2 regions of the Ruania zhangjianzhongii genome follow, and region 2 is predicted to be linked to the other one. Evidence: predicted binding sites of a transcription regulator. Region 2 holds the regulator's gene; the other holds the start of a gene.
What was found. The regulator LexA, encoded in region 2, represses DNA repair genes until DNA is damaged. The targets are predictions, from matches to a motif close to TCGAACANNTGTTCGA.
Positions count from the first base shown of each region.

Region 1 (4,385 bases), 1.2 Mb from region 2:
GAGCGGGCGGGAGAGCGGCCGGTCTCGATCGGCATATGTACGATCGTACGCATCTCCTTTACGATGCGGTACGTGAGTTCCCCCACGCCCGACGACAGGGCCCGCCAGGTCCGGCGGGTTGACCCGCAGCGCAGGGATCGGATCATCGATGCCTGTCTCGACGTGATCGCCGCCCACGCCGTGGCCGGGACCTCGCACCGCAAGGTAGCGGCAGCGGCGGACGTTCCACTCGGGTCGATGACCTACCACTTCGACGGGATGGAGGGCCTGCTGCAGGCGGCATTCGCCCGGTTCGCCGACTCGGTGGCGGACCAGTTCGACCGCCGGCTTGCTGCCGCTGCCGACCGTGCGGAGGCCGAGCTCGCTGTCGCGACCCTGATCACCACGGATGTGTTCCGCACTCAACGGGACGTGGTGCTCACCCATGAGCTGTACACCCTTGCTGCCCGCGATCCCGAGTTTCGCAGGCTGACCGAGCAGTGGATGGCGCGAAGCCGAGCGGCGCTGGAGCGACACTTCGACCCGGTCACCGCGCGGGTCCTGGACGCGCTGATCGAAGGCCTCACGATCCATCGCGCGCTGGACAGGACGTCATACGCCGACGGCGAAGTGTTGGCTGGAGTGCGGAGGGTCACCCGGGGCTGACCGGTTGGCGGGGGCGGGGGCGGTGGTCGCTGTGTCTTGGGTGGTCGCTGTGGCTTGGGTGATTGTCGTTCGTTGGGTGGTTGTCGTGCCGTGGGTGGACGCCGGGCCCTGGGTGTCGCCGTGCGTGGGTGGCGAGCGGTACGCCGACGGCGGTGTGGTGGCTGGACCGGGACGGGTCATCGCGGATGGGGCGAGAATTTCGTAGAAATACCCTGGAGAGTCTAGCGAACGGGTGTTCGAAATAGTACACTAGTTCTATGGGCGGCGACGTTGATATCTTCTCGGAGGGTTCCGGTGATGGGGGCTCCGGTGCTGGGGGCTGCGGGCGGGGTGGTGCTGTGGGGGTGATGGCTCGGTTGTTGACTGAGTTCGAGGGTTTGGGCGTGGATGAGCAGCTGGTGCGGATGGGTACTGGTGGTGCGTTGTTGGAGCGGTTGCTGGCGTTGGATCTGGACGCGACCGGGGATGGGGGGCTGGTGGAGGCGGTGGCTGCGGCGAACCGGATCTCGGCGTGTGCGGAGGCGGTGAGGGCGCAGGCGGCGGGGGTGCTTGCGGAGCGGGCGTCGATGAATCCGCCGGCGTTGGCGGTCGAGAGTGTTGATGCCGATACCGGTCGGGTTACTGCCACGGATGCGGAGAAGGGGTGTACTGCTCCGGAGGAGTTGGCGGTGCGGTTGGGGTGGACGCGGGGGCAGTGCCGGGATCTGGTGCGGCGGGGCCGGGCGTGGGGTACTCATCTGGTGAATACGGGTGAGGCGCTGCGATGGGGGTGGATCGATGCTGAGCGTGGGCGGGTGATTGCTGATGGGTTGGCGGATTCGTCTTGGCAGGTGGCGATGGCGGTGGAGGATGAGGTGTTGCCGGGGGCTTCGGGGCGTAGTGCGGGGCAGTTGCGTCGTGATATTGCTCGGGCGTTGATCGCTGTGGATCCGGCTGAGGCTGAGGCTCGTGCGCAGCGGCGGCGGGCGCGGCGGCGGGTGAGCCGGCCCCGGGTGTTGGCTGATGAGGTGGCGGCGATGACGATCGAGGGTCCGGCTGCTGATGTGCTTGCGTTGGATCAGGCGTTGCATGCTCACGCGAAAGCCGCCAAAAGTGAAGGGGACTCGCGCACCATGGGCCAGCTGCGCTTCGATGCTCTCGCGGGGGTGGGTTCTCAGGCTTTGGTGAGTGGGCATCTGGGTCCGAAGCACTTGGGCCTGCCACTGGCTCAGAGCGAGGGGCGCAAGCCGGAGGTTCATGTCACGGTCCCGATCGGCCACCTGATCCCGGACGCCCCGGCACAGGCCAACGCCGGTACCGGGGCCAGCACCGGTACCGGAGCCCACCCCAACCCCGATCCCGGTCTCGATCCAGGTGTGGGGGTTGATTGTGGTGATGAGGCGGGTGTGCTGCGCCGGATGCTGACCGCACCACCGGCACCCGCACCCGCAGGTACATCGGCCTGCACCTGTGGTGGCCGCCGGATCGGGTCGGCAGAACCTGCAGACTCGACCGGGTCGGGTGTGTCGGCTGGTCTGGAGGCGCCGTGGTATGTGCCGAGTGAGACTGTGATCGACGTGGGTCCTAGCATCAGCGGCGAGGCGGTGCCGTTCCTGAGTGGGTATGGGCCGATCACTCCTGCTACTGCTCGTGCGTTGGCTGCGGGTGGGATTTGGCGTCGGTTGGTGACCGACCCGGTCACCGATCAGTTGCTGGACCTGGGTCATACCCGGTATCGGCCCTCGAGTGCGTTGGCCGACCATGTCCGGGCCCGAGATGTCTCTTGTGTGCGGCCCGGGTGCTCCACCCCGGCGACCGAGTGCCAGCTCGATCACACCCTGGCGTGGGACCACACCGACCCGGGCGAGGGTGGGTCGACGGCTCCGGCGAATCTGGGCCCGTTGTGCCAGCGGGACCACCAGGCCAAGACCCACGGCGATTTCGAGCTCGAGCAGACCGCTCCCGGGGTCTTCGAATGGACCACCCCGACCGGGCACCGCTACCGCCGCAACCCCGACGGCAGCACCACCCCACTGAGCCACCACCCCGACACCCCACCCCCGTTCTAGCCGGCCCGGTACGAGAGCGGGGGTGGGCGGGGCCCAACGGTTGGACCGTCAGGGAATGGTCAGCTCGTGTACCCCGGCCAGCGACTTGAGGTTCGCGGCGGCGATCCCCAGGCCTGTGGTCCGTGGCGGGGCGCCGATGGTGTTCCACTCGGCCATCATCTGGTTGACCCGGGCGTACATCTCCAGTCGCAGCCGGTCGAAGGACTCGTACGGGTCCAGCCCGACCTCGCCGAGCAGCAGCCACCAGGCCCACACGGCGGCACCGGCGTTGGCCACGAAGTCCGGGATCACCAGGATCTCTCGTGCGGTCAGCACGGCCTCTGCTTCGGGCAGCACGCCGTTGTTCGCGGCCTCGACCACCACACGCGCCGAGATGGTGTCGACGTTGTCGGCACGGATGGCGTAGGAGATGGCCGCTGGCACGAGGATGTCCGCTTCCATGGACAGCACCGCATCGCGGGGGAGTTGGGCGACGTCGTCCGGCACGCGGGAGCGGTCGATCTCGCCGTAGGTGTTACGCAGATCGAGCAGGGCGGGCACGTCCAGGCCAGTGGGGGAGTACAGCGTGCCGATCGCATCGGCGAGGGCCACCACCGGGACGCCGGCCTCATGCAGGTACCAGGCGGTGCCCCCGCCCATCGTGCCCACGCCCTGGATCGCGGCCGTGGTGCGCCGTTCGTCCCAGCCGCGGGCGTTCACCACGGCCAGGCAGGCCTGCGCCACTCCGTAACCGCCGATGATGTCACCGAGGAGAAGGCCATCCGCGGTCAGCGCGGACAAGCCCGCGTGCACCCGCTCCAAGGTGGCCTCCGGGTTCGCCGAGCGCTGGATCGCGGCGTGGAACGACTGACCGAGGTCCACCTCGGCGAACACCTCGTCGATCAGCTGCTGGGTGACACCCAGGTCCTCAGCGGTGACCCAGTGGCTGTCCAGCCACGGCCGCATCGCCAGGCAGTAGCGGACCAGCACGCCGAAGGCCCGTTCGTCCTTCGGGTCGAAGTCGATGCCACCCTTGGCGCCGCCCACGGGCAGACCGAACGTGGCGGTCTTGGTGGCCATCCCACGGGCGAGGTCCTCCACCTCGTGCATGGTGCAGCCCGGCCGCATCCGCAGCCCGCCGGTGGCGAGCCCGCAGGTCAGCGTGTGGATCACCAGGTAGCCGGTGGCTCCCGTCTCCGGATCGGTCCAGGTGAGCCGCTGGTATGGCTCCTGGTCGATCGGGCTGGCAGTGGCCGCGGCCACATCCTTCTCGTGTCCGTTCCCTGCCCGGGGGATGTTGTCCAGGGTCGTCATTTCCACCACCTCCTGCGTCCATGCTGTGCATCTGTTGGGAGCACCACAGTGGCACCCCTATCGGGTCTGTGATCCCAGGGTGCGCCGCGTGTCGGTGGGCCGTCCATCGATGATTCGTGCACGTTCACCTTCACTGTTGCTTCATGGTGCGTACTCTGACCGTTATGGAGCTCTCGCTGCGTCGGTTGCGGATGCTGCGCGAACTGCACCGGCGCGGCACGGTGACCGCTGCGGCGGCAGCACTGCACTACAGTCCTTCCGCGGTCTCCCAGCAGCTGGCACAGTTGGAGCGCGAGGTAGGAGTGCAGCTGATCGAGAAGCTCGGGCGGCGGGTGCGACTGACCGAGCTGGGCTTGTTGCTGAACGAGCATGCCGAGGACATCCTTGCCTCTGCCGAAC
Region 1 covers NZ_CP042828.1:2,878,426-2,882,810, reverse strand. Annotated here, with positions in the region: gene FU260_RS13445 (MFS transporter) at 1-53, opposite strand, end outside; gene FU260_RS13440 (TetR/AcrR family transcriptional regulator) at 73-645, shown strand; gene FU260_RS13435 (HNH endonuclease signature motif containing protein) at 903-2,693, shown strand; gene FU260_RS13430 (Glu/Leu/Phe/Val dehydrogenase dimerization domain-containing protein) at 2,742-3,986, opposite strand; gene FU260_RS13425 (LysR family transcriptional regulator) at 4,151-4,385, shown strand, end outside.
Region 1: the regulator LexA is predicted to act here: its motif matches at 870-885, upstream of FU260_RS13435 (HNH endonuclease signature motif containing protein).

Region 2 (4,385 bases):
ACCAGGTGCCAGGTGGTGTTCGTGCTCAGATCGGCCTCCGGCGCCGAGGCGTGTGGGCGGGATCGGCCGGCCATCCGCTGATCGAACAGGACGATCCGGTAGCGCTCCGGATCGAAGACACGCCGCTGTGCAGGGCTCACGCCCGAGCCTGGCCCGCCGTGCAGGAAGACCACCGGCTTGCCCGCGGGATTCCCACTCACCTCGTAGTAGAGCTCGTGATCATCGCTCACCCCCAGGTACCCGGTCTCGTGGGGCTCGATCTCCGGGTAGAAGGTGCGAAGGTCGGGGCTGTCGCGGCGTCGAGGGGTCATGGGTTCGAACCTATCGCGGCCGGCGCGGGCATGAGTTCGGACCCATCGCGGCCGGCGGGGGCATGAGTTCGAACCGATAGAGACCCGGGGCTCGCACAGTGCTGGGGACTCTCCGGGCGGAGCGAGACGCACTCTCATCCACCTGCAGCGACGGACTACTCTCGGGACCATGTACACACCTGCCGATAACCGGTACGACCACATGCCGATGCGCCACTGCGGGAAGAGCGGGCTGCAGCTGCCGCTAGTCTCCCTCGGGCTGTGGCAGAACTTCGGGGATACCGACCCACTGCAGACCCAGCGGGAGATCGTCTACCACGCCTTCGACCGCGGGATCACCCAGATCGACCTGGCGAACAACTACGGACCGCCGCCGGGCAGCGCGGAGGAGAACTTCGGCCGGATGCTGCGCGCCGACCTGGCCGCGCTGCGGGACGAGCTGGTGATCACCACCAAGGCCGGCTACCCGATGCACCCCGGGCCTTACGGCGACGGCAGCTCGCGCAAGTATCTGCTCTCCTCGCTGGATGCCTCCCTGCGCCGGATGGGCCTGGACTATGTGGACATCTTCTACAGCCACCGGTACAACCCGGACACCCCGCTGACCGAGACCCTCGGGGCGCTGAAGACGGCAGTGGACTCCGGCCGCGCCCTGTACGCGGGCATCTCCTCCTACAACGCCAAGCGCACCCGGGAGGCCCTGGCGGTGGCCGCGGACCTCGGGCTCGACCTGCTGGTACACCAGCCGTCCTACTCGATGCTGAACCGGTGGATCGAGGACCCCGACCAGGCCGGCACCGGCGAGTCGCTGCTGGACGTGCTCGGCGATGCCGGCATGGGTGCCGTGGTGTTCTCCCCGCTCGCGCAGGGGATGCTCACCGGCAAGTACCTGGATGGCGTTCCGGCCGACTCCCGCCGTGCGAAGGGTGGCCCGCTGCGGGAGGAGTACCTGAGCGAGGAGAACCTGGCCCGGGTACGGTCGCTGAACGAGATCGCCGCCGGTCGCGGCCAGACGCTGGCCCAGATGGCGGTGGCGTGGGTGCTGCGCGATCCCCGGGTCACCACCGCGCTGGTGGGTGCCTCGAGCGTGCGTCAGCTGGATGACACCCTCGGTGCGCTGGACAACCTGGAGTTCACCGAGGCTGAGCTGACCGAGATCGACCGCTACGCCCGGGACGGTGGAGTGAACCTCTGGGCGCCGCGCTCCAGCGACCGCTGAGCACTCTCCGACCCCGCTGAAAGTGGGCCGATCCCACTGATAGCGGGCCGATCCCACGAACAGTGGTTCGCCGCCGGTGGTCCGGGCTTCCCCTCCCGGGCCACCGGCGGCCGTCTATTACTCGAGCGGCTCGGCTGCGCTGCGCTCGTCGCGCAGAGCCGTGATCGCCGCTTCGAAATCCTCCAGGGACGAGAAGCCCTGGTACACGCTCGCGAACCGCAGATACGCGATCTCGTCCAACTCGCGCAGCGGGCCCAGGATGGTCAGCCCCACCTCGTGCGCGTCCATCTCGGCCACACCGGTGGCACGGACCACTTCTTCGACCTGCTGGGCGAGCAGCGCCAGATCGTCCTCGGAGACCGGGCGGCCCTGGCATGCCTTGCGCACGCCGGCAATCACCTTGTCCCGGCTGAACGGCTCGACGGCACCCGATCGCTTCATCACCGTCAGGCTGGTGGTCTCCACTGTGGTGAAGCGGCGGCCGCACTCCGGACACTGTCGGCGACGACGGATGGACGCGCCATCCTCAGCCGTGCGAGAATCCACGACCCGGGAGTCGCCATGCCGGCAGAACGGGCAGTGCACCTAGCGGTTCCCTTCCCTCCGGCGTCGTGCGAAAGCACCACATGTTGGTCAATCACATCCATGTAACTACTAGATGTACCCAACTTAGACATCCGAGGGCCACTCGCGCAAGTGCCATCGACCGGCCTGGACCGGCCGCGGCAGCCGGGCGGGTCGATCAGGTCACTCCCCCGAAGGAACGGTCAGCTCTGCGCCGGCGTGCACTGTCGAGGCGGACAGGTTATTCAGCGCCATGATCTGGTCGATCACCACGCGCACGTCCTGCCCATCGGCCGCGACGTCCGCAGCGATGGTCCAGAGACTCTCGCCGGGGCCGACGGTCACGCTCTGCACCTGCTCGGGCATCGGCTCCGCCTCCGGGAACGCCAGGCCGGCACCCACCCCGACAGCGGCGGCAACTGCGAACGCCAGGGCCACCAGCACGACACGGCCACGGACGGTCAGTCGCAGGGCGGCACTCGTGTCGGCCGGGCGAGACTCCGTCTCCGCCACAGGCAGAGGTGCGGCCGGCAGATCAGGGACGGCCCTCAGGTGCCGCCTGCGGGAGGGCACGGTCAGGGGCGCTGTGGGGAAGGCCAGTGCGCTCATCGTTCTCGTCTCCTCAAACTCGTCGAACACCCGTCCGTCGAACGTCTGTACTGACAGTAGCACATCTGTTCGTTCGACACGCCAGTCGAACACATGTTTGGTCTTTCGGGTGGTGGCGCCTATCGTGGAGAACGCCACAGACCGAGCAGATCATCGACCACCGACATCGGCGGATTTCCAGGCGATGCGGAACAGGAGGACACCATGGCCCGCGCACAACAGGACCCGAGCGACCGCCCGGACCCAGCCAGCCTGAGCCCCCGGCAGCGACGGATCATGGACTCGATCCGCGCCAGCCTGGAGGCCAAGGGGTACCCACCGACGATGCGGGAGATCGCCACCGCCGTCGGCCTGGCCAGCCCGTCCTCGGTGAAGTACCAGCTGGAGCTGCTGGAGCAGAAGGGATTCCTTCGCCGCGATGCACTCTCCACCCGGGCCATCGAGATCGTTTCCGACGACTCCCGCAAGGTACGCGGTGACGCCGCCACGTTCACCACCCATGACGGCGAGCAGGACACCAGCCACGCCGCCTATGTGCCGGTGGTCGGGCGAATCGCCGCCGGTGGCCCGATCCTGGCCGATCAGGCGGTCGAGGATGTCTTCCCGCTCCCCCGCCAGCTGGTGGGCGAGGGTGAGCTGTTCCTGCTCAAGGTGGTCGGTGACTCGATGATCGACGCCGCGATCTGCGACGGCGACTGGGTCGTGGTGCGCAGCCAGGCCGTCGCGGAGAACGGCGAGATCGTGGCGGCGATGATCGACGGTGAGGCCACGGTCAAGTCGCTGAAGAAGACCGACAGCGCACTGTGGCTGTTGCCGGCGAACGAGAACTACGCCCCGATCGACGGCAGCGACGCACAGATCCTCGGACGCGTGGTCAGCGTGCTCCGCTCACTCTAGGCTCGCTCTCGGCCACCGCCTCCGCGGCCAGCCGGCGCAGGGCACCACGGACTACCTCAGCATTGGTGGTCGGCCACAGCGGAGGCAAGCTGGCCGCCAGGTAGGAACCGTACCGAGCGGTGCGCAGCCGCGGGTCGAGCACTGCGACCACCCCCCGGTCGGTCACCGACCGAATCAGCCGACCGGCACCCTGGGCGAGCAGCAGGGCCGCATGAGTGGCAGAGACGGCCATGAACCCGTTGCCACCAGCCCGCCCGATCGCCTCCGTGCGGGCCGCCTTCACCGGGTCGTCCGGGCGCGGGAACGGGATCCGGTCGATGAACACCAGACGGCAGCTCAGCCCGGGCACGTCCACGCCCTGCCAGAGCGAGAGGGTGCCGAACAGGCTGGCGCGCGGGTCGGCGGCGAACTCGCGGACCAGCGTGGGCAACACGTCCTCGCCCTGCAGCAGGATCGGGGTGTCCACCTGCTCGCGAAGCGCTTCGGCGGCCGCCTCGGCACCCCGGCGAGACGAGAACAGCCCGAGCGCCCCGCCGTCGGAGGCAGTGATCAGCTCGGCGATCTCGGCGAGCATCTTCTCGTCGGTCCCGTCCCGTCCCGGCGCGGCGAGCGAGGAGGCCACGTACAGGATGCCCTGCCGGCCATAGTCGAACGGTGAGGTGACCAGTTCGCTGCGGTAGCCGCCGTCGGCCAGTCCCAAGGAGCGCGCGGTGGCCTCGAACGTGCCACCGAGGGCAAGCGTAGCCGAGGTGAGCACGGCCGAGCGTCCGCTGAGCAGCTCGCCC
Region 2 covers NZ_CP042828.1:1,701,505-1,705,889, reverse strand. Annotated here, with positions in the region: gene pip (prolyl aminopeptidase) at 1-311, opposite strand, end outside; gene mgrA (L-glyceraldehyde 3-phosphate reductase) at 481-1,530, shown strand; gene nrdR (transcriptional regulator NrdR) at 1,648-2,115, opposite strand; gene FU260_RS07910 (LysM peptidoglycan-binding domain-containing protein) at 2,278-2,703, opposite strand; gene lexA (transcriptional repressor LexA) at 2,908-3,600, shown strand; gene FU260_RS07900 (ATP-dependent DNA helicase) at 3,578-4,385, opposite strand, start outside.